2 linked regions of the Caldimonas thermodepolymerans genome follow. The main gene of each other region encodes a partner of the protein of the gene in region 2 in a complex. Links are inferred from orthologs where the notes say so. Each region holds a gene or a part of one and is shown on either strand. Other genes may lie near its edges. The genes, in order: IS481_RS12955 and xseA.

Region 1 (14,149 bases), 470 kb from region 2 along the record:
ACAGCCGCAGCATGAACGGGCGCTGGAACACCATGGCCAGGCGCAGGCCGGGCGCCACCTCGCGGCGCCCCTCGCTGAGCGGCACCAGGCCGTGCAGCGCGCGCAGCAGCGTGCTCTTGCCGCTGCCGTTGGCACCGACCAGCGCGACGCGCTCGCCGCCGCGCACGGCCAGGTCGACCTGCTGCAGCGCCAGCTTGCGGCCGAAGCGCACGCTCGCCTGGTGCAGCGCAAGCTGCGGCAGCGCCGCCGAGGGCGCCGCCTCTGCGGGCACCGCCGGCGCGCCGAGCCCCTGCGGGGACGGTTTCAAGGCTGCACTCATGCGTAGGCCTCGTCGGCACGCACGCGCCACTCGCGCAGCAGCGCGATCAGCGCATTGAGCAGGAGCACGATGGACAGCAGCACCACGCCCAGCGCCAGCGCGAGCGGCAGGTCGCCCTTGCTGGTTTCCAGCGCGATCGCGGTGGTCATGACCCGCGTCACGCCCTCGATGTTGCCGCCGACGATCATCACCGCGCCGACCTCGGAAATCGCCCGGCCGAACGCGGCCAGCGCCAGCGTCAGCATGGCCATGCGTTCGTCCCACAGCAGGATCAGCGCGCAGCCCAGCCGCCCGGCGCCCATCGAGCGCAGCTGCTCGCCGTGGTCGCGCATCGCATCCTCGATGGTCTGGCGCGACAGCGCGGTGACGATGGGCAGCACCAGCACGGTCTGCGCCACCACCATCGCGGCCGGGGTGAACAGGATGCCCAGCGCGCCGAGCGGGCCGGCGCGCGACAGCAGCAGGTACACCAGCAAGCCGACCACCACCGACGGCAGGGCCAGCAGGGTGTTGAGCACGACCAGCACGGCGCGCCGGCCGGGAAACTGGTTCACCGCGATCCACGCGCCCAGCACCAGGCCCAGGCCGGTACCGATGGCGGTCGCGGCGGCGCTGACGCTCAGGGACAGGGAGGCGATCTGCAGCAGTTGCGGGTCCAGCGTGACGAGCAGATGCAACGTGCTGCGCAGGGCTTCGACGAAAGAGGATGACATGGGACGACGCCGCAGCAAGGCAGCCCGGCTATCCTAGGCGAGCCTTTCACGTCACGCGATATGAACTCGCATGCATAGGATTCGCCTCACCTACTCCCTGGGCAACGACAGGACGCCGGACGACGACCTGCATCACCCGTTGCTGCACCTGCTGGAAGCCATCCATCGCAGCGGGTCGATCTCCGCTGCGGCGCGCGAGGTGAACCTGTCGTACCGCCACGTGTGGGGCGAACTGAAACGCTGGGAGCAGGAGCTGGGCCAGTCGCTGCTGGTGTGGTCCAAGGGCCAGCGCGCGCAGCTGGCCCCGTTCGGCGAGAAGCTGCTGTGGGCCGAGCGCCGTGCGCGTGCGCGCCTCGCGCCGCAGGTGGAGGCCCTGCGCAGCGAGCTGGAGCGCGCCTTCGCGGTGGCCTTCGACGCCGAGGCGGGCGTGCTGTCGGTCTATGCCAGCCACGACGCGGCGTTGCCGCGGCTGCGCGAGATGGCCATCGCGCAGCACAAGCTGCACCTGGAGATCCAGTTCATGGGCAGCGTGGATGCACTCGCCGCGCTCAACGAAGGCCGCTGCGTCGTCGCCGGGTTCCATGCACTGGTGCAGACCCCGCCGAGCTCGCCCACGGCGCGCGTCTACCGGCCGATGTTCAAGCCCGGCCACCACAAGCTGATCGGCTTCGCGGAACGCACCCAGGGGCTGATCCTGCCGGCCGGCAATCCGCTGGGCATCCAGGGACTCGCGGACCTGGCCCGCCCCGGGCTGCGCTTCACGAACCGGCAGCGCGGCACCGGCACGCGGGTGGTGCTGGAGCAGCTGCTCGCGAGCACCGGGCTGGAACCCTCGGCGATCGCCACCTGGGAGCAGGCCGAGCCGTCGCACGAGGCGGTGGCCGAGGCGGTGGCCAGCGGCAGCGCCGACGTGGCCTTCGGCATCGAGGCAGCGGCACGCCGGCGCGGGCTGGACTTCATCGAGCTGGCGCGCGAGCAGTATTTCCTGGTCACGCTGCGCTCGCACCTGGAACAGCCCGAGGTGCTGAAGCTGCGTGCCTTGCTGCGCAGCGCGGCCTGGCAGCAGGTGCTGGCCACCCTGCCCGGCTATGCGCCGGCACGCAGCGGCGAGGTGCTGTCGTTGCGCCAGGTGCTGCCGTGGTGGACCTGGCGCAAGCCCAAGCGCTGAACGGCCCCGTTCACACCGCGCAGCTGCGGAAACCGCAGAACAGGTCGTCGCGCTCGGGCGCGCAGGCGAGGCGCCCCTTGAGGTGCTTCATGCGCGGGCGCGTCGCGAACGAGGCCCCGCGCAGCACCCGCAGGCCGCCGGCCGGCGGCGCGCTCTCTGCGGCCTGGCGAGGCCGCTCGCTGCCGGGATAGGGGGCGTAGCGGCTGGCGGTCCACTCCCACACCTCGCCCCAACGGAAGCCGCGCCCCGCGGCCACGCCGGCCGCCGTTTCCCACTCCAGCTCGGTCGGCAGGCGCCGCCCGGCCCAGCGGCACCAGGCCTGCGCCTCGTGCCAGCTGACATGCATCACCGGGGCGTTCATCGCCGCGCGCACCATCATGTCGCCGCGCTGCACCAGCACGCCGTGGCGCACCTGCTCGACGTAGCGCGGCGCACGCCGGCCGGTGGCCTGCAGCCAGGCCCAGCCCTCGGGCGACCACCAGCCGCGCTCGTCGTACCCACCGTCCTCGATGAACTCGACGTACTGCGCCCACGTGACCGGCTGCGCGTCGATCTCGAACTCCGCCACCGGGCAGTCGTGCGCCCCGCACTCGTTGTCGAACACGAAGCCGCGGCCGGGCTCGCAGCCCAGCCGCCAGCGGGTCGCGGGCACGTGCACCGCCGGGCGCAGCGCAAAGGGCACCGGCCAGGACAGCTCCGGCATCGGCAAGCCCAGCGCCTGGGCCATGCGCGCCAGCGCTTCGGCGTGCCGGTCCTCGTGAAACAGCGCGAGACGGAAGAAGTGCAGCCCCGCATCGGTCTCCGGTGCTCGCGCAAGCAGGTCCAGCGTGGTTTCCAGCGTGTCGACCAGGTACGCGCGGGTGGCTTCGGCATCCGGCAGCGACAGCGTCCACCGCTGCTCGTGCGGCACGCGCACCGGGTCGTACAGGCGGTCGGCGCGCGGTTCGATCGACGCCAGCCGCGGCCGCGTGCCGTCGGCCTCCGGACCGCGATGGCGCTCGACGTTGCGGGCGATCCAGTACTCCTGGAACCAGCCCACGTGGCCCAGTTCCCACAGCGGCGGGTTCAGCTCGGGCGACGGCAGCACCGGCTGCGCGTGCTCGAACGCGCCGAACCGGTGCAGGGTGCAGTTGCGGCTGTCGATCAGGGCCAGCGACAGCAGGTCGCGGCCGGCACTGCGCATCTCCGGGGAATCGATGTCCACCTCAGCTCCACCCTCGCTCGTGGTCGCTCGCGCGCCAGGCCGTCGCGGCAGCCGGCGCGGCGTCAAGCGCAGGGCATTGTCGCACCCGCGCCGGCACGGCCCGTGGCAGGGAAAGCCCCGTCCGGCGCAGACAATGTCACGCCCGGCGCCTAAACTTTGATGTTTGCCCGCATCCTTGCCTCCGCACCAGACGATGACTGCCTCTTCCTCCATTGCCGTTCCGCGCCTGACCTCCCTCTCCCACGGCGGCGGCTGCGGCTGCAAGATCGCGCCCGGCGTGCTGTCGGACATCCTCAAGCACAGCGGCACCGCCCTGCCGGTGCCCCCGGCCCTGCTGGTCGGGCTGGAGACCTCCGACGACGCCGCGGTCTACCAGCTCAACGACGAGCAGGCGCTGATCGCGACCACCGACTTCTTCATGCCCATCGTCGACGATCCGCACGACTTCGGGCGCATCGCCGCCACCAACGCGATCTCCGACGTGTACGCCATGGGCGGCCGGCCCATCATGGCGCTGGCGCTGGTGGGCATGCCGATCAACGTGCTGCCGCTGGACGTGATCGGCCGCATCCTGGAAGGCGGCCAGCGCGCCTGCGCCGAGGCCGGCATCCCGGTCGCGGGCGGCCACACGATCGACTCGGTCGAGCCCATCTACGGGCTGGTGGTCATGGGGCTGGTGCACCCCTCGCGCATCAAGCGCAATGCCGACGCCCGGCCGGGCGACGTGCTGGTGCTCGGCAAGCCGCTCGGCGTGGGCGTGCTCTCTGCCGCGCTGAAGAAGGAGCAGCTCGACGCCGAGGGCTACCGCCAGATGGTCGCCAGCACCACGAAGCTGAACACCCCGGGCCCGGACCTGGCCGCCCTGCCGGGCGTGCACGCGCTGACCGACGTGACCGGCTTCGGGCTGGCCGGCCACGGCCTGGAGCTGGCGCGCGGCGCGAACGTCACGGTACAGGTCGACTGGACACGCGTGCCGCTGCTGCCCGGCGTGCGCGAGCTGGCCGCGCAGGGCTTCGTCACCGGCGCCTCGGGGCGCAACTGGAACAGCTACGGCGCGCAGGTGCAGCTGCCCGAGGGCTTCGCGGCCGAAGACCGCGCGCTGCTGACCGACCCGCAGACCAGCGGCGGCCTGCTGGTCTCGTGCGCGCCGGACGCCGTGGACCAGGTGCTGCAGACCTTCCGGCAGCACGGCTTCGAGACCGCGGCGGTGGTCGGTTCGGTGGCCGAAGGCCCGGCGGGCCTGGTGGTGCGCTGAGCCCCTGTCCAGGAGGGCCCGCGATGCGCGCGATCCCGTCGACACGGCGTGATCGCGTTTCCGTGTGCGGGCGATGACCGCGGCAAACGGATGATGCTGGCAGCCGCAGGCTGCCCGCCCTCGGCGGCTCAACGCACCGTCGCGCCCTATGTCACGGGACGCGTCATTCGCAGGCGTTCGCCGCGGATGCCGGGTGGTTGTGACAACCGCAGGCTGCCCAACCCTCGGGGGCGCAATGCGCCGTCGCGTCCCGCGCAGCGGGACGCGTCATTCGCGGTCGATGACCGCGAATGCCGAGTGATTGTGACAACGCGAGTTGCCCAATCCTCGCCGGCGCGGCAGCGCCGCCACGGGCCGCACGGCGGCCCGTGTCATTCGCGGTCGATGACCGCGAATGCCGAGTGATTGTGAATCGACTCGAAGTTCTCGACCTCGACGCGGTAGCGGCCGATGCGCGGCTCGGCGTTGAGGCGCAGCGCCACGTCGCGTACCAGGTCCTCGACGAACTTCGGGTTCTGGTAGGCGCGCTCGGTGATCCACTTCTCGTCGGTGCGCTTGAGCAGCGGCCAGATCTCGCTGGAAGCGCTCTCCTCGGCGAAGCGCACGAACTCGTGCCAGTCCAGGTCGCCGAGCAGCTCGGCGCGGATGGTCACGTGCGAGCGCTGGTTGTGCGCACCGAAGTCGGAGATCTCCTTCGAGCAGGGGCACAGCGACTTGACCGGCACCACCACCTCGGCCCACACCGTGGTGCGGCCCGCGCGGGTCTCGGCGATCCACTTGCCCTGGTAGTCGAGCAGGCTCTCGACGCCCGACACCGGCGCGGTCTTGCGGATGAAGAACGAGAAGCTCGCCTCGATGCGGCCCTCGCTGGCATTGAGCAGCCGCAGCATCCCGGCCAGGTCCTCGCGCAGGCCGGACGCGTCCATCGGCTTGCCGTGCTGCTCGTTCAGCCAGGCGACGAAGCGCGACATGTGCGTGCCCTTCTGCTCCGCGGGAAGCGCCACGTCCAGGCTCCACAGCGCCACGCCCGGTTGCACCTGGCCGCCGACGCGCAGCTGGATGGGGTAGCGCACGTCCTTGACGCCCACGCGCTGGATCGCAAGGCGACGCTCGTCGCGCGAACTCTGCACGTCCGGCATCGCCTCGGATGCAGGCACCAGGTTTTTCAGGCTGGTCATGTCGTTCATCGTTGTCCTCTGCCGCGGGCGCTTGGGCACCGCCCGCGCGACAGTCTGCGGCCTTCAGGCTTTCCTTTGCAGGCGCAGGGAGATCGTCATCACTGGTTGGCGGCCGGCCACACCAGCTGGAGTTTCGCACCAAAGCGTTGCCGGATGGAGCGCTCGATGCCGGCCGCATCCAGCCCCTGCAATGCCAGCAGCCGGGCCGGATCGCCGTGTTCGACGAACTCGTCCTTCAGGCCCAGCATCAGCACCGGCGTGGTCAGCCCGGCCGCGTGCAGGGCCTCGGCCACCGCACTGCCTGCGCCACCCATCACGCAGCCTTCCTCGACCGTCACCAGCGCATCATGGGTGCGCGCCAGTTCCTCGACCAGCGCGGTGTCCAGCGGCTTGACGAAGCGCATGTTGGCCACCGTCGCGTCGAGCGCTTCGGCGGCTTGCAGCGCCGGGTACAGCAGCGTGCCGAAGGCGAGGATCGCGATGCGCCGGCCCTGGCGACGCACCTCGCCCTTGCCGAACGGCAGCTCGACCATCTCCTTGCGCACCTCCACGCCCACGCCCGTGCCGCGCGGATAGCGCACCGCCACCGGGTGGTCCTGCCGGAACGCGGTGTAGAGCATCTGGCGGCACTCGTCCTCGTCGGCCGGGGTCAGCACGCTCATGTGCGGGATGCAGCGCAGGTAGGCGATGTCGAACGCGCCCATGTGGGTCGCGCCGTCGGCACCGACGATGCCGGCGCGGTCCAGCGCGAACACCACCGGCAGCTTCTGGATCGCCACGTCGTGGATCAGCTGGTCGTAGGCGCGCTGCAGGAAGGTGGAGTAGATCGCCACCACCGGCTTGAGCCCTTCGCAGGCCAGGCCGGCGGCGAAGGTCACGGCGTGCTGCTCGGCGATGCCGACGTCGAAGTAGCGCTTCGGGAAGCGCTGCTCGAACTCGACCATGCCCGAGCCCTCGCGCATCGCCGGCGTGATGCCGACCAGCCGCTCGTCGCGCTCGGCCATGTCGCACAGCCACTGGCCGAACACCTGGGTGAAGGTCGGCTTGCCGCCGGAGGTCTTCTTCAGTCCCTCCTGCGGGTCGAACTTGCCGGGGCCGTGGTAGGCGACCGGGTCGGCCTCGGCGAGCTTGTAGCCGTAGCCCTTCTTCGTGACGATGTGCAGGAACTGCGGGCCCTTGAGGTTGCGCAGGTTCTCCAGCGTCGGGATCAGCGCATCGAGGTCGTGGCCGTCGATCGGCCCGACGTAGTTGAAGCCGAACTCCTCGAAGATGGTCGCCGGCGCGAGCATGCCCTTGGCGTGCTCCTCGATGCGGCGTGCCAGCTCCAGCAGCGGCGGCGCGGCCTTGAGCACCTGCTTGGCGCCTTCGCGCGCGGCGGCGTAGAAGCGCCCGGACATCAGCCGCGCGAAGTACTTGTTCAGCGCCCCGACCGGCGGCGAGATCGACATGTCGTTGTCGTTCAGGATCACCAGCAGGTCGGCCGCGCCCACGGCATGCGGGTCGCCGGCGTTGTTGAGCGCCTCGAAGGCCATGCCGGCGGTCATCGCGCCGTCGCCGATGATGGCCACCGCCTTGCGCTCCTCGCCCTTGAGCCGGGACGCCAGCGCCATGCCGAGCGCGGCAGAGATCGAGGTCGACGAATGCGCGGTGCCGAAGGTGTCGTACTCGCTCTCGTCGCGGCGCGGGAAGCCGCTCATGCCGCCCAGCTGGCGCAGCGTCGGCATGCGGTCACGCCGGCCGGTGAGGATCTTGTGCGGGTAGGTCTGGTGGCCCACGTCCCACACCAGGCGGTCGTGCGGGGTGTTGAAGACGTAGTGCAGCGCGATCGTCAGCTCCACCGTGCCCAGGTTGGACGACAGGTGGCCGCCGGTCTGGGACACGCTTTGCAGCACGAAGTCGCGCAGTTCCGCGGCCAGCCGCTTGAGCTCGCTGCGCGGCAGCCGGCGCAGGTCCGCGGGCGACTGGATGGTTTCGAGCAGGGGGTATTTCATCAGCTTTGCCGATCCACGACTTTGTCGGCGAGCGCAGCCAGCCGGCGCACGTCGGCGAGGCCCGAGCGTGCCAGGGCCTGGTGGGCCTGCTCGCGCAGCTGCCCGGCATAGCGACGCGCGGCGTCGAGGCCGAGCACCGAGACATAGGTGGGCTTGCCGTTGTCGGCGTCCTTGCCGGCCGTCTTGCCGAGCGTCTCCGAGGCCTGCGTCACGTCCAGGATGTCGTCGACCACCTGGAACGCCAGCCCCAGGCTCCAGCCGTAGTCGGACAAGGCATCCCACGCCGGGCCGTCGGTGCGCCCGCAGGCCGCGCCCATCTGCACGCTGGCGCGCAGCAGCGCGCCGGTCTTGCGGCGGTGCATGTCGCGCAGCTCGGTCTCGTCCAGCATGCGGCCGACGCTGGCCAGGTCGATCGCCTGTCCGCCGGCCATGCCCTCGCAGCCCGAGGCACGCGACAGCAGCCGGCACAGCGTCGCCTGCAGCGCGGGCGGCACGACCTCGCCCTCGGGCGTGAGCACCTCGAAGGCCAGCGCCTGCATCGCGTCGCCGGTCAGCATCGCGACCGCCTCGCCGAACTTCACGTGCACGGTGGGCTTGCCGCGCCGCATCACGTCGTTGTCCATGCAGGGCATGTCGTCGTGCACGAGCGAATACGCGTGGATCAGCTCCACCGCGCAGGCCGCGCGCAACGCGGCTTCGGCGTGGCCGTCGACCGCTTCGGCCGCGGCCAGCACCAGCAGCGGCCGCAACCGCTTGCCGCCGTCGAGGACGCTGTAGCGCATCGCCGCCCCGAGACCGGCCGGCGCATCGGCCGGCACCCAGCGCGACAGCGCGTCTTCCACGCGCAGCAGCTGGGCCTGCATCCAGCCGTCGAAGTCCGCCGCGGCGCAGGCGGCAGGGGTGCGATCGGTCGAGGTCAGGCTCATGCTTGCATCCACGGTTTGAGCTGGCCGTCTTCCAACACCTTGACCTGCTGCTCCACGGCTTCCAGCCGGGCGCGGCAGTACGACAGCAGCTGGGCCCCGCGCTGGTAGCTCTGCAGCAGGCGGTCCAGCGGCAGCTGGCCCGATTCGAGTTCGGACACCAGGCGCTCCAGTTCGGCCAGCGCCTCTTCGTAGCTGGCCGGTTCGGGAGGTGCGGCGGGGGACGTGGTCTTGGGCATGACGTGCGCTGAAACTGTTGATTGTAGTCAGCGAGCCGCGCACCATTGTGGTGCATTTTGCGACGAAAGCCCGCATTTGACGGGAGATTGACCGCAGGCAAACCCCGCCCCCCCGGGCCGACTAGAATGAGGGGTTCCCCCTCTTGCGATCCGGTGCGCCTGCGCTGCTGCGAGGCCCGGGCTTCCCACGGTCCGGATCGCCCCGCCCGGGGAGATGGGCCCACCGTGGGTGGTGGTTGGACATTGGTTTTTGGAGATCCTGGGGATCATGTCAGACCTGAGCATTGCCCTCGCGCAAAGCCGCACGCAGCTGCCGGTATCGGTGTATTTCGACGGCGAACTGTTCCGCCGCGAGATGGAGCTCATCTTCCAGTCCGGTCCGCGCTACCTCGGGCACGAGCTGGCAGTGCCCGAGGTCGGCGACTACTACGCCCTGCCGCAGGAAGGCGAAGGCCGCGCGCTGGTGCGCACGCCCGAAGGGATCGAGCTGATCTCCAACGTCTGCCGCCACCGCCAGGCCGTGATGCTGCGCGGGCGCGGCAACACGAAGAGCAACATCGTCTGCCCGCTGCACCGCTGGACCTACGGCCTGGACGGCCAGCTGCTGGGCGCGCCGCACTTCCCGCAGGACCCGTGCCTGAACCTCAACCGCTACAAGGTGCGCACCTGGAACGGGCTGGTGTTCGAGGACAACGGCCGCGACATCGCCGCCGACCTGGCCCAGCTGGGCCCGAAGGCCGAGCTGGACTTCTCCGGCTACGTGCTGGACAAGGTCGAGCTGCACGAGTGCGACTACAACTGGAAGACCTTCATCGAGGTCTACCTCGAGGACTACCACGTCGGCCCGTTCCACCCTGGCCTCGGCAACTTCGTCACCTGCGACGACCTGCGCTGGGAGTTCGGCCGCGAGTACTCGGTGCAGACGGTGGGCGTGGCCAACGCGCTGCAGAAGCCCGGCTCCGAGACCTACCGCAAGTGGCATGACGCGGTGCTGCGCCTCAACGGCGGGCAGCCGCCCAGGCAGGGCGCGATCTGGCTGACGTACTACCCGAACATCATGATCGAGTGGTACCCGCACGTGCTGGTGATCTCCACGCTGTTCCCCAAGGGGCCGCAGAAGACCCTCAACGTGGTCGAGTTCTACTACCCCGAGGAAATCGCCGCCTTCGAACGCGAGTTCGTCGAGGCCGAGCAGGCCGCCTACATGGAGACCTGCGTCGAGGACGACGAGATCGCGCAGCGCATGGACTGGGGCCGCAAGGCCCTGCTGGAGCGGGGCGACAACGAGGTCGGCCCGTACCAGAGCCCGATGGAGGACGGCATGCAGCACTTCCACGAGTGGTACCGCAAGGTCATGGACTTCAAGGACTGAGCGGTCCTTCCTTCCCGTGCACGCCCGGCCCGTCCGGGCGTTTCCGTTTCTTCCGCCTGATGCCATGTGGCACGCCGGTCTTATCATCGCGGGCGTGTCGCACGGCCTCCCTTCTTCGTGAACGCCGCGCCTGCTGAACTCCAGCGCCGGTCCCTCAGTCGCACCCTGCCCGCGGCAGTGTTGCTGCTGACGATCGTCCCGCTGGTGATCGCCGGCCTGCTGGCGCTGACCGAAAGCACCGAACGGCTGCGACTGGAACAGGAACGGCGCACCCGGCAGACTGCCGAGCTGATCGCCGGACGGGCCCGCCAGCTGATGCTCAACGGCGAACAGCTGGCCACGCTGGTGGCCTCGATGCCGGCCACCGCCCGCTTGCTGGCGGCGGACACGTCGGCCGACCCCACGCTCGACGGCCACCTCGGCAGCGTGGTGCGCAGCCACCCCGAGGTGGACCGGCTGCTGGTGCTCGACCCGCAGGGGCAGACCCGGGCCGCCTACCCGCCCCACACGCTGCCCGCCCCCACCCTCGAGGCCGCGCGGCGTGGCGTCGTCTCCCGGCGCTGGCTGCCCCGGCACACGCCGGAAGGCGGCGTGGACCTGCTGCTGCCGGTACGCGACGCCGCCAGCCCGCAGCCGCTCGGCTGGGTCGTGGTCGGCCTGCCCAACGAGACCATCGTCGCCGCGATCGGGCTGCCGGCCGACACCTCGGAGGAGGTGCGGGCGGTGCTGCACGACGAGGCGCACAAGCCGGTCGCCTCGGTGGCGCGCTGGCCGGAGCGCGCCGCGGGGCTGCCCATCGTCGCGCGCCAGCGCGCGCCGGAGGACACCGTCATCGCCGAGGCCGCCGTGCACGCCGGCTGGAGCGTGCGGGTGATCGAGTCGCTGGAGGCCTACCGCGCGCTGGTGCGGCGCGAGCTGCTGCACTACGGCCTGGTGGTGCTGGTCGTCTCGGGGCTGGCCGCGGCCGTGGCCTGGCGCTTCGCCCAGGGACTGGTGCACGACGTGCGGCGCGTGGCGCGCTCGGCGCGCGCCATCCTGCGCGGCCACTACCTGAACGCGCACGTCGAGCTGGAACGCGACGACGAGCTGGGCTTGCTGGCGCGCTCGTTCAACCACATGAGCCGCGAGCTGGAGAAGCGCGAGCGCGAGCGCGACGTGTTCGGCCGGCTGGTCTCGCCCGAAGTGCGCGACCAGCTGCTGCAGGGCGAGCTGATGCTGGGCGGCCACGAGGTCGAGGTGACCGTGCTGCTGAGCGACATCCGCGGCTTCACGCAGCTGTGCGAGACGATGAAGCCGCGCGACATCGTGCTGACGCTCAACGAGTACTTCACCCGCATGACGCAGGCCGTCCAGCGCTACGGCGGCTATGTCAACAACTTCATGGGAGACGCGATGGTGGTGGTGTTCGGCGCGCCCACGCCGGACGAGCATCAGGTCGAGCGCGGCCTGTACGCCGCGGCCGCGATGCGGCAGGCCCTCAAGGAGTTCAACCAGGAACGGCTGGCCTACGGAGCCCCGCCGCTGCGCATCGGCATCGGGCTGGCCAGCGGCCCGGCGCTGGCCGGCCAGATCGGTTCGCCGGACCGATGCATCTACACGGTGATCGGCGACACGGTGAACGTCGCCGCGCGCCTGGAAAGCCTGAGCAAGCAGCATCGCGAGGCCGCGGTGCTGGTCAACCGCGAGACGCGCGACCGGCTGCCGCCGCACCTGCAGGCGCTGCTGCAGCCGCTCGGCGCCCACCAGGTCAAGGGCCGCGGCGGCAGCGTCGAGGTGTTCGCGCTGCCGCGCGACGCCGAGCTGCCGCCCCCGCCGGCGCACCTGCTGCGCCCGCTCGAGGACCACGAGGAGCCGTGATGCAGGCCCCGCTGCTGATGGCGTTGTCGACCTTCCTGTTCGCCACGATGAGCCTGTGCGTGAAGTACGCCTCGGCGTACTACACCGCCGGCGAGATCGTGTTCTACCGCGGCATGATCGGCGCGCTGGTGCTGTGGTTCATGGTCCGGCGCCGTGGCGGCACGCTGCGCACCCCGGTACCGGGGATGCACTTCTGGCGCAGCCTGTCCGGCGTCGCGGCACTGTGCACCTGGTTCCATGCGATCGGCAACCTGCCGCTGGCCACCGCGGTGACGCTGAACTACATGTCCTCGGTGTGGATGGCCCTGTTCCTGCTGGGCGGCGCGATCCTGATGGGCGGCTCGCGCATCGATTCGCGCCTGATCGCCACCGTGCTGACCGGCTTTGCCGGGGTGGCGCTGGTGCTGCGCCCGACGATCGAGCAGGACCAGCTGTGGTACGGGTTGGTCGGCCTGCTGTCGGGCATGCTCAGCGCCACCGCCTACCTGCAGGTCACGGCGCTGGGCCGCTGCGGCGAGCCCGAGTACCGCGTGGTGTTCTACTTCTCGCTGGGCGGCATGGTCGCCGGGGCGCTGACCATGCTCTACACCGGCATCAGCGCGCACACGCCCACCGGCCTCGCGCTGCTGCTGGCGGTGGGGCTGCTGGCCACCGTCGCGCAGCTGCTGATGACGCGCGCCTACGCGACCGGCAAGACCCTGGTCAACGCGAGCCTGCAGTACCTCGGCATCGTCTACTCGTTCCTGTATGGTGCGTTCCTGTTCGACGACCCGGTGACCTGGATGGCGCTGCTCGGCATGGTGCTGATCGTGCTGGCCGGCGTGGCCGCCACCTTCCTGCGCACCCGGGCCGCCCCTTCAACGTCCGCCTCGACCACGACCGACACATGAACACGCCCGTGCTGATTTCCGCCGAAGACCTGCAGCTGCGCCTGTCCTCCGCCCGCCCGCCCGTGGTCTGGGATGCCAGCTTCGACCTCACCGACCCCGAGGCCGGCGAAGCCGCCTGGCGCAGCGGGCACATCCCGGCCGCGCACTACGCGCACCTGGAACGCGACCTGTCGGCGCCGAAAACCGGGCGCAACGGCCGCCACCCGTTGCCTGCGCGAGAGGCCTTCGCGGCCACTGCCGCGCGCCTGGGCGTGACGCCGGACACCCACGTGGTGGTCTACGACCGCCAGGGCTCGCCCTACGCGGCGCGCGCGTGGTGGATGCTCAAGTGGCTCGGGCACGAGGCCGTCTCGGTGCTCGACGGCGGGCTGGCGGCCTGGCAGGACGCCGGCGGCCGCGTGAGTGCCACGCCCACCGCGCCGCTGGCCACCGCGACGCCCTACCCGCTGCGCGAGCCGCTGGTGTCCGGGGTGGACGCCGACGCCCTGCTCGCGCGCCTGGGCTCGCCCGCGCTGCGCCTGGTCGATGCGCGCGCACCCGAGCGCTACCGCGGCGACGTCGAGCCCCTCGATCCGGTGGCGGGGCACATCCCGGGCGCGCTCAACCGCTTCTTCCAGCTCAACCTGGGCCCGGATGGCCGCTTCAAGCCGGCGGCGCAGCTGCGCCAGGAGTTCGAGTCCCTGCTGGGCGGGCAGCCCCCGGCCGAGGTGGTGCACCAGTGCGGCTCCGGCGTGACCGCCTGCCACAACCTGCTGGCGATGGAGGCTGCCGGCCTGACGGGCTCGTCGCTGTACCCGGGCTCGTGGAGCGAATGGTGCGCCGACCCGGCGCGCCCGGTCGCACGCGGCGCGGCCTGAGGCCGGAACCGGGCACACCCCCGCAGTCTGACGCATCGGGCGGCGGTGCCGGGCGATTCCGGACCGGCACCGAGGGGGCAAGCCTTGCGCCATGCACTTGTCCTGCGTCAACATGGGTCCGCTCGATACGGGCACGATGCAGTGCAGTACCCCGGACCAACCACGGAGGCCTCCATGTACAAG
Region 2 (14,059 bases):
CGCCCGCGCGGCTACGCCAACGGCGTGCTGGCCAGGGGCCAGATGGTGTTCGTGGCCGGCATGGTCGGCTGGGATGCCGAAGGCGTGTTCCACACCGACGACCTGGCCGGGCAGGCCCGGCAGGCCCTGCAGAACGTGGTCGCGGTGCTGGCCGAGGCCGGCGCCAGGCCGGAGCACATCGTGCGCATGACCTGGTACGTGACCGACAAGCGCGAGTACCTGGCGCGCAACAAGGAGATCGGCGCGGCCTACCGCGAGATCATCGGCAGCTACAACGCGGCGATGACCGCGGTGGAGGTCTCGGCGCTGATGGAGGACCGCGCCAAGGTCGAGATCGAGGTCACCGCCGTCATCCCCGACGAGGCGGGCTGAAAGCGACACGGCCGCCCGCAGGCGGCCGTGTCAGGACCAAAGGGGCGCGTGAGCGTTCAGGCGAGCGCCTCGAGCGCGCGGGCGGTGATCTCGTCGACCGTGCCCAGTCCGCTGATGCGGCGGTACTTGGGCGCGGCGGGGTCGCCGGTGGCGGCCCACTGCGAGTAGTAGTCGACCAGCGGGCGGGTCTGGCTCTTGTAGACGTCCAGGCGCTTGCGCACGGTCTCTTCCTTGTCGTCGTCGCGCTGGATCAGGTCCTCGCCGGTCACGTCGTCCTTGCCGGCCACCTTGGGCGGGTTGTACTTGACGTGGTAGGTGCGGCCCGAGGCCACGTGCACGCGGCGGCCGCTCATGCGCTCGATGATGGCCTCGTCGGGCACGTCGATCTCGAGCACGTAGTCGATCTTGACCCCGGCAGCCTTCATCGCGTCGGCCTGCGGGATGGTGCGCGGGAAGCCGTCGAACAGGAAGCCGTTGGCGCAGTCAGGCTGCGCGATGCGTTCCTTGACCAGGCCGATGATGATGTCGTCGCTCACCAGGCCGCCGGCGTCCATGACCTTCTTCGCTTCCAGACCCAGCGGGGTGCCCGCCTTGACGGCGGCGCGCAGCATGTCGCCCGTGGAAATCTGGGGGATGCCGTACTTCTGGCAGATGTACGCGGCCTGCGTGCCTTTTCCGGCGCCTGGCGCGCCCAACAGTATCAATCGCATGGGTTCCTCTGGAGAGATGTTGCGGCAGGGGTCGCCGCAACGTTTGCAGTCGCCCCGTGGCTGATCCGGGGCGAGGATACCACGCGCACTGCTGCACCAAACTTACGCACGCAGCGTGTCGAAATACGCCTGCACCCGGGCCAGGTCCTCCGGGGTGTCGACGCCGGGGCCCGGGCGCACGTCGGTCACGTGCACCGCGATGCGCTCGCCGTGCCACAGCACGCGCAGCTGCTCCAGCGATTCGGTGATCTCCAGCGGACTCTGCGCCAGCGTCGGGAAACGGCGCAGGAAGCCGGCGTGATAGCCGTAGATGCCGATGTGACGCAGCGGCGCGGGCGAGCTCAGGCGCCCGATGCCGTCGCGGTAGCCGTCGCGCCACCAGGGCAGCGGCGCGCGCGAGAAGTACAGCGCGCGCCCCATGGCGTCGCAGACCACCTTCACCACGTTGGTGCTGGTGAACTCGGCGATGTCCTCGATCGGGTGCGCGGCGGTGCTCATCACGCAACCGATGCGGCGGCTCAGCACGTCGGCGCAGGCGTCGATCAGCGCCGGGTCGATCATCGGCTCGTCGCCCTGCACGTTGACGACCACCTCGCCGCCGTCCAGCCCGAGCTGCTCGCAGGCCTCGGCCAGGCGGTCGCTGCCGGTGGCATGGTCGGGGCGGGTCATCACGACCTCGACCCCGTGGCTGCGGCAGGCCTGCGCGACCCGCTCGTCGTCGGCCGCGACCACCACGCGCTGGGCGCGGCTCTTGCAGGCCTGCTGCGCGACGCGCACGACCATCGGCAGGCCGCCCAGGTCGGCCAGCGGCTTGTTCGGCAGGCGGGTGGAGGCGAGCCGGGCGGGGATCAGGACCGTGAAGCTCATGCCGCGGTCCCCGGCGTCGCTGGGGCGGCCGCGGCGGTGGCGTCGAGGTCGCGGGCTTCGGACTCCAGCATCACCGGAATGCCGTCGCGGATCGGATAGGCCAGGTGGTCGGCGCGGCAGATCAGCTCATGCGCCTCGCGATCGTGCTCCAGCGGGCCCTTGCAGACCGGGCAGACGAGCAGTTCGAGCAATCGGGTGTCCATGGAAAAGCATCCTCATCGGGCGGGCGCGGAAGATGCCGGCAGCAGCCGGTCGAGCGCCGCAAAGAAGGCGGGATCGGGCTCAAAGTCTAGCGCCACGACATGCAGGCGCGGGTCGGTTGCAGCATCCAGTTTCACTGCGTCCTTTTCCGTCACCAGGATGACGTCGCCGTCCCAGCCGCACCAGGGCAGGGGGTCCAGCGCGGCGTGGTCGGGCAGCGGCAGGCGCTCGGGGCGCAGGCCCAGTGCTTCCAGCATCGCGAAGAAGCGTTCGGGGTGGGCGATGCCGGCCGCGGCCAGCACCCGGCGCGCGGCCAGTTGCGGCAGCGGCAGGCCTTGGCGGTCTCCGGCACGCCAGGCCGCCAGCGGCACCGCGTCGCCCAGCCGGCGCGTCGCGACGAAGCCGGGGCGCGGCGTCGACGGCACCGGGGCGTTGTACAGCAGCAGGTCGGCGCGGCGCGCGGCGCTTTCGCGCAGCGGCCCGGCCGGCAGCCACCAGCCGTTGCCGGCACCGCGCTCGTCGAACACCAGGATCTCCACGTCGCGCGCCAGCCGCAGGTGCTGCAGGCCGTCGTCGCTGACGATCACCGTGGTGTCGGGGTGCGCCTGCAGCAGCGCGCGCGCGGCGGCCACCCGGTCGGCGCCGACCACCACCGGGACCCCGGTGCGGCGGGCCATCAGGCGTGGTTCGTCGCCGACCTCGGCAGCCGGGCTGTCCGGCTGCACCTCGTGCGGCACCTCGTGGCGACGCCCGCCGTAGCCGCGCGAGACGATGCCCGGGCGTTCGCCGCGCCGTTGCAGGTGCTGCACGACCGCGATCACGGTGGGTGTCTTGCCGGCACCGCCGGCGATCACGTTGCCGACCACCACCACCGGCACCGGCAGGCGCTCGCGCCGCCGCAGGCCGGTGGCGTACAAGGCCTGGCGCAGCCGGACGGCGGCGGCATAGAGCCCGGCCAGCGGCAGCAGCGCGCAGGCCATCGGCCCGCGCTGCAGCCAGGCCGCCTGGACACGTTGCCGCCACGACATGGTGAAAAGAGGGACCCCGGGGAAGGCGCGCAGCGCCGTCAGCGCGCGCCGCCGGAGGCCTGGGTGGCGAAGGTCAGCTGGCTCAGCCCCGCGCGCCGGGCGGCGTCCATCACGTTGATCACGCTCTGGTGCGCCGCGGTGGCGTCGGCCGAGACGATCACCACGGTGTTCTCGCCGTTGCCGGCGGCCGCGCGCATCTCGGCGGCCAGCAGGTCGACGCTGCGACCCTCGACGGGCTTGCGGTTGACTGCATAGCGGCCGTCGGCCGCGACCGAGACGATGAGCTCCTTCGGATGGTCGCGCAGCTTCTCCGCATCGGCCACCGGCAGGTTCACCTTCAGCTCGGTGAACTTGGAGTAGGTGGTCGTCAGCATCAGGAAGATCAGGATCACCAGCAGCACGTCGATGAACGGGATCAGGTTGATCTCCGGTTCCTCGCTGCGGCGGTGGTGGAAGTTCATCGCCATCGCGCTCTCCTTGCGCTGCACCGGCTCAGCGGTGGTCGACGGTGAAGCGCAGCAGGTGCGGCACCATGCGCTCGGCCGCCTGTTCGAGGTCGAGGATGTACTCGTCGACCTTGCCGCGGAAGTAGCGGTAGAACATCAGCGACGGGATCGCGATCATCAGCGCGAAGGCGGTGTTGTACAGCGCCACCGAGATGCCGTGCGCCAGCTGCTGGGGGTTGGAGCCGGTGGCGCCGCCTTGCGACGCGAAGATCTCGATCATCCCGATCACCGTGCCGAGCAGGCCCAGCAGCGGGGCGGCGGCGGCGATGGTGCCAAGCGTGTTCAGGTAGCGCTCCATCTGGTGCACCGCGGCGCGGCCCGCGGTCTCGAAGGTGTTGCGCAGGGTGTGCTCGGGAATGCGCGGATCGGCGATCACCGCGCGCAGCCCGGTGGCCAGCACCCGCCCGAGCAGCGAGTTCTCCGCCAGCTTGTTCACCACGTCGGGGGCGGGCAGGCTGGAGCGGGTGACCGAGATGACCTCGTCGAGCAGCTTGGGCGGCGCGATGCGCGATTCACGCAGGCTGGAGAAGCGTTCGATGATCAGCGCCAGCGCGACGATGGAACACAGGATCAGGGGCCAGATCGGCCAGCCGGCGGCTTGTATGATCGAGAACAATCCTTACTCCCCTCTCGTGAGTCACGGAAAACGTGGGGGCGATTATGGCGCGAAGCCCGCCCATGGCGGCGCTGCCGACCCGCCCGGACGATCCCTCGGCCGATCCCGGCGTGACGCCGTACGCGAACCGGACGCAATCCACTCTTGCTGTGGATAACTTTGTGGGCAAGTTGTCGCCACCGGGCTGCAAGGCGCAGATTGACGCGGGGGAGAACAAATTGCTGCATGATTGGGCAGGAGATTTTCCTTGTATATCAACAACTTGCACGAACGTGACGGGCTCGTGACGGCCAAACCTGCTCGCCAGCGGCGTATTGGCGCGGTTGTGGAGTTCTGAACCCGCATCACGCCTGGGCTCGCCGCATGATCGACCGCGTTTCCCCTTCCATCGGCCTGCGCCAGCCGCGCCAGGTCTACACCGTCGCGGCGCTGCTGAACGCCGTGGCCGACGCGCTGCAGGCGCGCTTCGCCCTGGTCACCGTGCAGGGGGAGCTGTCCGGCTTCAACCGGGCGCCGAGCGGCCATTGCTACTTCTCGCTCAAGGACGACCAGGCCGTCGAGCCGGCGCTGGTGCGCTGCGCGATGTTCCGCCGCGCCGCCGCGATGCTGGATTTCGTGCCGCGCGAGGGCCAGCTGGTCGAGGTGCGCGGGCGGCTGGCGCTGTACCACGCCCGCGGCGACCTGCAGCTGGTCGTCGAGGCCATGCGCCCGGCCGGGCAGGGGGCGCTGTACGAGCAGTTCCTGCGCCTGAAGGCCCGGCTCGAGGCCGAGGGCCTGTTCGACCCGGCACGCAAGCGCCCGCTGCCGGCCTACCCGCGCGCGGTCGGCGTGGTGACCTCGCTGAACGCCGCGGCACTGCGCGACGTGCTGACCGCGCTGGCGCGGCGTGCGCCGCACGTCGGGGTGATCGTCTACCCGGCCAGCGTGCAGGGGGCCCAGGCGCCCGAGGAGCTGGTGCGCGCGATCGAACTGGCCGGCGCGCGCCGCGAGGTCGACACGCTGATCGTCTGCCGCGGCGGCGGCTCGCTGGAGGACCTCTGGTCGTTCAATGACGAGCGCGTCGCGCGGGCGATCGCTGCCTGCCCGCTGCCGGTGGTGTGCGGCGTCGGCCACGAGACCGACTTCACGATCGCCGACTTCGCCGCCGACCTGCGCGCACCGACCCCGACCGCCGCCGCCGAGCTGGCCGCGCCGCTGCGCGAGGAGTGCCTGGCCGAGCTGCAGGGCATGGCGGTGACGATGCAGCGGTGCGTGCAGCGCCGGCTCGAGCGCGAGGCGCAGCGCGTCGACCATGCCGGGCTGCGGCTGGCCCGCCCGGCGCAGGTGCTGTCGCGCATGCAGCAGGGGCTGCAGGGGCTGGCGCTGCGCCTGCAGGCCGCGCCGGTGCGCAGCGTCGAGCTGGCCCGCCAGCGCGCGCAGCGCCTGGCGCAGCGGCTCGAGCGGGCGGTGGCCAACCGGCGCCAGCAGCTTGCGGCCCGGCTGGACACGCTGGGCGCGCGCCTGGAGGGCGTCAACCCCGACCGCGTGCTGCAGCGCGGCTACGCCTACCTGACCGACGCGCAGGGCCAGGCCATCGTCTCGGCACGCGGCGTGCATGCGGGCGACCGGGTCCAGGCCGTGCTGGCCGACGGGCGGCTGGACGCCGAGGTCCGCGAGGTCCGTCGGGGCAATGCCTGAAGGGAATTCGCCAGCTGCCTACAATCCGAGCCGGAATTCACACTCTACTCCACCCACAGAAAGGAAGAACGACATGGAACACACCCTGCCTCCGCTGCCGTATCCCCACGATGCGCTGCAGCCCTACATGAGCAAGGAAACGCTCGAGTTTCACCACGACAAGCACCACAACGCCTATGTCGTGAACCTGAACAACCTGATCAAGGGCACCGAGTTCGAGAACATGTCGCTGGAGGAGATCGTCAAGAAGTCCAGCGGCGGCATTTTCAACAACGCCGGTCAGGTGTGGAACCACACGTTCTTCTGGAACTGCATGAAGCCCAACGGCGGCGGCGAGCCCACCGGCGCGCTGGCCGAGGCGATCAACAAGAAGTGGGGCAGCTACGCCGCCTTCAAGGAAGCCTTCACCAAGAGCGCGGTCGGCAACTTCGGTTCGGGCTGGACCTGGCTGGTCAAGAAGCCGGACGGCTCGGTCGACATCGTCAACACCAGCAACGCCGCGACCCCGCTGACCACCGAGGACAAGCCGCTGCTGACGATCGACGTGTGGGAGCACGCCTACTACATCGACCACCGCAACCTGCGTCCGAAGTTCGTCGAGACCTTCCTGAACCATCTCGTGAACTGGGACTTCGTCCAGGCCAACTTCGCCTGAGGCGCGCGTCACCCGCACAGCAAAGCCGGCCCCGTGCCGGCTTTTTGCGTTCCGGGTGCCGAAAAGCGCACGCAGGAGCCCCCGGGGTCAGCGTTTTCATCAGCCAGGGGGGTATTTCCGCGGCGGCACAATAGCTGCCGATCACGTCTAGCAGCAGTCAGTCATGAGAATTCTCCTGGTTGAAGACGATCCCGCACTCAGCTTCGGCGTGGCCCGGGCGCTCCAGCGCGAGGGCTGGCAGGTCGACACGTTGGGCGACGGGATGTCGGCCTGCGCCGAGGGCCTGATCACGCAGTACGACCTGGCGGTGCTCGACCTGGGCCTGCCCCGGCGCGACGGCATGGAGGTGCTGCGTCACTGGCGCAGTCGCGGCGCACGCCTGCCGGTGCTGATCCTGACCGCGCGCGACGAGCTGAGCGACCGCGTGCAGGGCCTGGACAGCGGGGCGGACGACTACCTCGTCAAGCCCTTCGACCTGCCCGAGCTGGTGGCGCGCGTGCGCGCGCTGGTGCGGCGCGCGGCCGGCCGTGCCGAGGACCGGCTGGTGCTGGGCGACCTGGAGCTGGACATCCGGCACCGCGAGCTGCGCTGGCGCGGCGAGCGCGTGCACCTGAGCCCGCGCGAACAGGCGCTGACCGAGCTGCTGATGGCGCGCGCCGGGCGCGTCGTGCCCAAGGACCACATCGTCTCCACGCTGTCGAGCTGGGAGACCGACTTCAGCGAGAACTCGGTCGAGGTCTACATCCACCGCCTGCGCAAGCGCTTCGCCGATCTGGGCGTGACGATCAAGACCGTGCGCGGCTTCGGCTACCTGATGGAAGCGGCCGCGCCCCCTTCCGATGCCGCCTCCGCGCCGGCCCCGACCCAGGCGTGACGACGGCCTGAGCTGATGAACCCCAGCCTGCGTTCGCAGCTGCTGGGCCCGCTGCTGTGGGTCTGGCTGCTCGGCGTGGTGGTGGCCGCCTATGGCGCGTTCCGGCTGGCAAGCTACGCCGGCGACACCGCCTACGACCGCAGCCTGCAGGACGAGGCCAGCGCGATCGCCACCCAGATCTACTGGACCGACCGTGGCCCGCTGCTCGAACTGAGCACCCAGGCGCAGCAGCTGCTCGCGCGTCACAGCTCGGACCGCAACGCGTTCATGGTCATCGATGCGGCCGGCAACATCCTCGCCGGCTCGGGCGACCTGCCGTTGCCGCAGGATCGCAGCGGCAGCTTCGACGCGCCCGAGGTGTTCGATGCGATGTACGGCCAGGAACCGGTGCGCGGTGCGATGTACTCGATCCGCTCGCCGATGCTCGAGACCTACGTCACGGTGGTGGTGATCGAGACCAAGCGCAAGCGCTCCGACCTCGTGCGCGAGGTGCAGCTGGCCATCCTGGTGCCCACCGTGCTGCTGGGCAGCCTCACGTTCGTGCTGCTGGCCTGGGGCATCCGCCGCGGCGTGGCGCCGCTGGCCCGCATCGCCGGCGAGGTCGAGCGGCGCGACCCGCGCGACCTGCGGCCGCTGCCGCTGGGGGACGTGCCCGCCGAGGCGGTGCCGCTGATCGAGCGCATCAACACGCTGCTGGGCAACGTGGCGCGCTCGGTCGAACTGCAGCGCCGCTTCGTCGCCGACGCGGCGCACCAGCTGCGCACGCCGGTGGCCGGGGTGCGCGTGCTGGCGCAGCAGCTGCAGCAGGAGCTGCGCGGCGCGGGCGCGGACCGCGGCACCCAGGCGCTGCTGCAGGTCCTGGTCGGCTCGGCCGAGCGCATGTCGCGCCTGATCGGCCAGCTGCTCAACCTGGCGCGCTCGGAATCGGCGCTGCGCAACCTGGCCTCGGGCGAGCTGCAGCCCATCGACGTGCTGCCGGTGATCCGCGAAGCGGCCGAGCCGCTGCTGCTGCGTGCCGACTCCGAGGGCAAGCAGGTGTCGCTGGAGGCGCCCGACCAGGCGTGGGCGCGCGCGCACCCGGTCTGGCTGGGGGAGGTGGTGTCCAACCTCCTCGACAACGCGCTGCGCTATGGCGGACGCAGCATCGAGGTGAAGGTGGAGACCCAGGATGCGGGCGTCGTCATCCAGGTGTGCGACGACGGCGACGGCATCCCGGAGGCGCAGGGCGAGCTGATCTTCGAGCCGTTCTGGCGCGGCGACCGCGCGGACGTGCGCGAGCACGAGGGCACCGGCCTGGGCCTGGCCATCGTGAAGGAGGTGGTCGAGGGGATGGGCGGCCGCATCCGCGTGGCCAGCCGCCCGGCGTTCGACGGCACCTGCTTCACCGTCGAACTGCGGGGCTGAGCCGCCGGCTTCAGCGCGCCGGCGCGAAGGGCGGGCCGTCCAGCTTGAAGCCCGGCTCGATGCCGCGGCGCGCGAACCAGCCCTGGTTCATCTCGAGCGCAAAGCGCACCGGGCGTGCCGAGCAGTGCGAATCCAGCGACTGCGGCTGCATGTCGGCGATGTTGACCACGCGGCCCTGGTCGTCCAGGAAGGCGATCGACAGCGGGATCAGCGTGTTCTTCATCCAGAAGCACTGCGTGGCGGGCTGTTCGAACACGAACAGCATGCCGTCGTTGGCCCCCAGCTCCTTGCGATGCATCAGGCCGATGGCGCGCTGTTCCGGGGTGCGCGCCACCTCCGCGCGGATCAGGTGGAAGCCCGCGCGCAGTTCCACCGCGGGCAGCCGCTGGGCGCGGTCCTGCGCGCCTGCGGGCAGCGCCAGGCTGAGCACCAGGCCGGCCAGCCACGCGACGGCCGTGCGGCGTGCGAAAGGTCGATAGGCGTGTGTCATCGGCTTGATATACGTCATGTCGAAAGCGGAGGGGCCGGCCTAGAGTGACGGGGCCCGATGCCTGTGCACGACATCGGCGTCGCCCCTGAGTCTCCGCATGGCATCACCGCATCCCAGCGCCCCATTGTCGCCCAAGACCGACGGCCCCCCGCAGGTGCCGGACCCCACCGTCTGGGACGAGCCGGAGGAGCGCGACCGCTTCACGCGCTGGCTGCCCGGCACGGACGGGCCGCGCGTCGGCGTCTCCGGCTTTTCGATCGAGGGCATGTACTGCGCCGCCTGCTCGGTGGCGATCGAGGAAGCGCTCAAGGCCCTGCCGGGGGTGCGCGAGGCCGACGTCAACCCCGGCACGCGGCGCGCCCGCGTGCAATGGGAAGAAGGGCGGGTGCGCCCGTCCGAGATGATGGCCGCGGTCGAGCGTGCCGGCTACCGCGCCACGCCGGTGCTCGCGCTGCAGGCCGAGACCGCGCGCCACGAGGAAAGCCGCCGTGCACTGTGGCGGCTGTTCGTCGCCGGCTTCTGCATGATGCAGGTGATGATGTACGCGGTGCCGACGTACTACGCGGCACCCGGCGACATGACCGACGACATCTGGCAGCTGCTGCAGTGGGCCAGCTGGCTGCTGAGCATCCCCGTCGTGCTGTTCTCGGCGGGCCCGTTCCTGCAGGGCGCCTGGCGCGACCTGCGCGCCGGCCGCATCGGCATGGACGTCCCCGTCGCGCTCGGCATCGTCGTCACGTTCATCGCCAGCACGGGGGCCACCTTCGACCCGGGCGGCATCTTCGGCAGCGAGGTCTACTTCGACTCGCTGACGATGTTCGTCTTCTTCCTGCTGTGCGGGCGCTACCTCGAACTGCGCGCGCGCAACGCCACGGCCGGTGCCCTGGAGGCGCTGATGCACCGCCTGCCCGAGACCGTGGAGCGCCTCGAGGCCGACGGCCGCACGAGCACGGTGCCGGTGCGCCAGCTGCGCGCGGGTGACCGCGTGCGCGTGCACCCCGGCCAGGCCTTCCCCGCCGACGGGCGCCTGCTCGAGGGGCGCGCCCAGGTCGACGAGGCGCTGCTGACCGGCGAATCGCGCCCGCAGCTGCGCGTGGCCGGCGACCCGCTGGTGGCGGGCAGCTACAACCTGAGCTCCCCGGTGGTGATGCTGGTGCAGCGCACCGGGCAGGACACCCGCTATGCGCAGATCGTCGCGCTGATGGAGCGCGCCAGCGCCGACCGCCCCGCGCTCGCGCGGCTGGCCGACCGCATCGCGGGACCGTTCCTGTGGGTCGTGTTGCTGGCTGCGGTCGGTGCCGCGGCGGTGTGGGCGACCATCGAGCCGCAGCGCGCGGTGTGGGTCGCGGTCGCGGTGCTGATCGTCACCTGTCCGTGCGCGCTGTCGCTGGCCACGCCGTCGGCGCTGCTGTCTGCCGCCGGTGCGCTGGCGCGCCGCGGCATCCTGGTGCAGCGGCTGCAGGCCCTGGAGGCGCTGGCGCGCGCGGACCTGTTCGTGTTCGACAAGACCGGCACGCTGACCGAGGACCGCCTGACGCTGGTCCAGCAGGACGTGTCGCCGCCCTGGACCCGGGAACAGGTCGCCGCGATGGTCGCGGCGCTGGCCCGTGCGTCGCTGCACCCGGTGTCGCAGGCGCTGCGGCGCGAGACCGCGCAGGCGACAGCTGCGCCACTGCAGTCGGTCGAGGAACTGCCGGGGCAGGGCCTGCAAGGGCTGGACGCGCAGGGACGCTGCTGGAGGCTCGGGCGGCCCGGCTACGCGGCGCCGCTCGCGCTGGTCTCGCCGATGTCGGGCACGACCGCGTGGCTGTCGGTCGACGGCGAGGTGGTCGCGCGCTTCATGTTCGAGGAGAGCCTGCGTCCGGACGCGCGCCGCGCGGTGGCCGCCCTGCGGGAGGACGAGGTCGAGGTGCTGTTGCTGACCGGCGACCGGCTGCCCGCGGCCCGGCGCATCGCCGAAGCGCTCGGCATCGAGCAGGTGCGCGCCGGCGCGACGCCCGAGGGCAAGCTGCAGGTGGTGCAGGAGGCCCAGGCGGCGGGCCGGCGCGTCGCGATGGTCGGCGACGGCATCAACGACGGGCCGGTGCTGGCGCGTGCCGACGTCTCGCTGGCGATGGGGCAGGGTGCGGCGCTCGCACGCGCCCAGGCCGACTTCACGCTGCTGTCCGGGCGGCTGGGCGACGTCGTCGCGGCACGGCGGCTCGCGGTGCGCACGCTGCGCGTGATCGCGCAGAACCTCGCCTGGGCCGCGACCTACAACGCGGTGAGCATCCCGCTCGCGGTGCTGGGCTACATGCCGCCGTGGCTGGCCGGCCTCGGCATGGCCGCAAGTTCGCTGCTGGTCGTGCTCAATGCCTGGCGCCTGACGCGCGGCCTCGAGCCGGCCGCATCGCTCCCGGTGCCGGTGGCGAACACCGCACCGGCCACACGCTGAAAGGCCTCGACGATGGACATCCTGTTCCTGCTGGTGCCGCTGTCGGTGGTGCTGGTCCTGTGCATCCTGGGCCTGTTCGCATGGGCCCTCAAGAGCGGGCAGTTCGACAACGTCGAACGCGAAGGCGAGCGCATTCTCTGGGACGACGCACCGCCTGTTCGCGCAACGGTTGATGGCGATCAAGGCGCCCCGGAGACCGCTCGCCAACAATGATTCAGCCATTCATAAAGTGAGAGGTTCCATGAGTGCCACTTCGACAACTGCCGCGCTGCCAGCGGTGAACTACAACGACAAGGTCGTTCGTCAGTTCGCCATCATGGCCGTGGTCTGGGGCGTGGTCGGCATGCTGGTCGGCGTGTGGATCGCCGCGCAGCTTGCCTGGCCCGAACTCAACTTCGGCATCCCCTGGTTGAGCTACGGCCGACTTCGACCGCTGCACACCAATGCCGTGATCTTCGCCTTCGGCGGCTGTGCGCTGTTCGCCACCAGCTACTACGTGGTCCAGCGCACCTGCCAGACGGCGCTGTTCCTGCCCAAGCTGGCCTCGTTCACGTTCTGGGGCTGGCAGGCGGTGATCGTCGCGGCGGCCGTCACGCTGCCGCTGGGCTACACCAGCGGCAAGGAGTACGCCGAGCTCGAGTGGCCGATCGACGTGCTGATCACGCTGGTGTGGGTCGCCTACGCCATCGTGTTCTTCGGCACCGTGGGCATCCGCAAGGTCAAGCACATCTACGTGGCCAACTGGTTCTACGGCGCGTTCATCATCGCCGTGGCACTGCTGCACCTGGTCAACAGCGCGGCGATCCCGGTCAGCTTCCTGAAGAGCTACTCGGCCTACGCCGGCGTGCAGGACGCGATGGTGCAGTGGTGGTACGGCCACAACGCGGTGGGCTTCTTCCTGACCGCGGGCTTCCTCGGGATGATGTACTACTTCATCCCGAAGCAGGCCGAGCGCCCGGTCTACAGCTACCGGCTGTCGATCGTGCACTTCTGGGCGCTGATCTTCACCTACATGTGGGCTGGCCCCCACCACCTGCACTACACCGCGCTGCCCGACTGGGCGCAGTCGGTGGGGATGCTGTTCTCGCTGATCCTGCTGGCGCCGAGCTGGGGCGGCATGATCAACGGCATCATGACCCTCTCGGGTGCCTGGCACAAGCTGCGTGACGACCCGATCCTGAAGTTCCTGATCGTCTCGCTGTCCTTCTACGGCATGTCGACCTTCGAGGGGCCGATGATGTCGATCAAGACGGTCAACGCGCTGTCGCACTACACCGACTGGACCGTCGGCCACGTGCACTCGGGCGCGCTGGGCTGGGTGGGCCTGATCTCGATGGGTTCGCTGTACTACCTGATCCCGCGCCTGTTCGGCCAGAAGAAGATGTACAGCGTGCGCGCGATCGAGCTGCACTTCTGGGTGGCAACCATCGGCATCGTGCTCTACATCGCCGCGATGTGGATTGCCGGCGTGATGCAGGGCCTGATGTGGCGCGCGGTCAACCCCGACGGCACGCTGGTCTACAGCTTCGTCGAGAGCGTCAAGGCCACCTATCCGTTCTACGTGATCCGTCTGCTGGGTGGCGTGCTCTACCTGGGCGGCATGGGGATCATGGCCTGGAACACCGTGATGACGGTGCGCCAGGGGCTGGGCAACCGCCCCGTGGTGCCGGCCGTGCCGGCCCAGGCCTGAGGTGTGGTCTTCGATTCAAGGACAAGAAATGGCTACCCAACACACCCCCGATACCTTCTCGCACGAGAAGATCGAGACCAACAACTTCCTGATGATCCTGCTGATCATCCTGGTGGTGTCGGTCGGCGGTCTGGTCGAGATCGTGCCGCTGTTCTTCCAGAAGTCGACCACCGAGGCGGTGGCGGGGCTCAAGCCCTACACGCCGCTGCAGCTGGCCGGGCGTGACGTCTACATCCGCGAGGGTTGCTACAACTGCCACTCGCAGATGGTGCGTCCGTTCCGCGCCGAGACGCTGCGCTACGGGCACTACTCGGTGGCCGGCGAGTTCGTGTACGACCACCCGTTCCAGTGGGGCTCCAAGCGCACCGGCCCGGACCTGCACCGTGTCGGTGGCCGCTACAGCGACGAATGGCACCGCGTGCACCTGATCAACCCGCGTGACGTGGTGCCCGAATCGAACATGCCTGCGTACCCCTGGCTGGCCACCGCGCCGCTCAAGCCCGAGGAGCTGGCGCCCAAGATGAAGGCGCTGCGC

What was found.
Region 1: the proteins of xseA (region 2) and IS481_RS12955 are in contact, whole or in part, in a cryo-EM structure (PDB 8TXR), measured with the Escherichia coli proteins. The link is inferred for Caldimonas thermodepolymerans from one-to-one orthologs.

What each region holds. Positions count from the first base shown.
Region 1 is NZ_CP064338.1:2,736,993-2,751,141, forward strand. The notes cover bases 7,371-10,283. They hold IS481_RS12955 (exodeoxyribonuclease VII small subunit), read right to left. Parts: upstream 8,991-10,283; coding sequence 8,751-8,990; downstream 7,371-8,750. Other genes in these bases: dxs (1-deoxy-D-xylulose-5-phosphate synthase), read right to left, coding at 7,371-7,828; IS481_RS12950 (polyprenyl synthetase family protein), read right to left, coding at 7,828-8,754; IS481_RS12960 (aromatic ring-hydroxylating oxygenase subunit alpha), read left to right, coding at 9,259-10,283. Also shown: IS481_RS12915 (ABC transporter ATP-binding protein), read right to left, coding at 1-319; IS481_RS12920 (ABC transporter permease), read right to left, coding at 316-1,032; IS481_RS12925 (substrate-binding domain-containing protein), read left to right, coding at 1,103-2,200; selenoneine synthase SenA, read right to left, coding at 2,211-3,404; selenide, water dikinase SelD, read left to right, coding at 3,598-4,659; GTP cyclohydrolase FolE2, read right to left, coding at 5,031-5,846; more of dxs, read right to left, coding at 5,936-7,370; more of IS481_RS12960, read left to right, coding at 10,284-10,362; IS481_RS12965 (adenylate/guanylate cyclase domain-containing protein), read left to right, coding at 10,543-12,219; IS481_RS12970 (DMT family transporter), read left to right, coding at 12,219-13,109; IS481_RS12975 (sulfurtransferase), read left to right, coding at 13,106-13,966; IS481_RS12980 (universal stress protein), read left to right, coding at 14,141-14,149. UniProt on the Escherichia coli protein: Bidirectionally degrades single-stranded DNA into large acid-insoluble oligonucleotides, which are then degraded further into small acid-soluble oligonucleotides.
Region 2 is NZ_CP064338.1:2,262,953-2,277,011, reverse strand. The notes cover bases 3,998-6,820. They hold xseA (exodeoxyribonuclease VII large subunit), read left to right. Parts: upstream 3,998-4,663; coding sequence 4,664-5,977; downstream 5,978-6,820. Other genes in these bases: IS481_RS10640 (response regulator), read left to right, coding at 6,796-6,820; IS481_RS10645 (superoxide dismutase), read left to right, coding at 6,051-6,632; IS481_RS10655 (hypothetical protein), read left to right, coding at 4,363-4,587; IS481_RS10660 (MotA/TolQ/ExbB proton channel family protein), read right to left, coding at 3,998-4,300. Also shown: IS481_RS10690 (RidA family protein), read left to right, coding at 1-372; adk (adenylate kinase), read right to left, coding at 429-1,082; kdsB (3-deoxy-manno-octulosonate cytidylyltransferase), read right to left, coding at 1,185-1,949; IS481_RS10675 (Trm112 family protein), read right to left, coding at 1,946-2,152; lpxK (tetraacyldisaccharide 4'-kinase), read right to left, coding at 2,165-3,178; IS481_RS10665 (ExbD/TolR family protein), read right to left, coding at 3,217-3,639; more of IS481_RS10660, read right to left, coding at 3,671-3,997; more of IS481_RS10640, read left to right, coding at 6,821-7,506; IS481_RS10635 (sensor histidine kinase), read left to right, coding at 7,522-8,910; IS481_RS10630 (DUF192 domain-containing protein), read right to left, coding at 8,921-9,400; IS481_RS10625 (heavy metal translocating P-type ATPase), read left to right, coding at 9,498-11,834; cbb3-type cytochrome oxidase assembly protein CcoS, read left to right, coding at 11,847-12,047; ccoN (cytochrome-c oxidase, cbb3-type subunit I), read left to right, coding at 12,076-13,524; ccoO (cytochrome-c oxidase, cbb3-type subunit II), read left to right, coding at 13,553-14,059. UniProt on the Escherichia coli protein: Bidirectionally degrades single-stranded DNA into large acid-insoluble oligonucleotides, which are then degraded further into small acid-soluble oligonucleotides.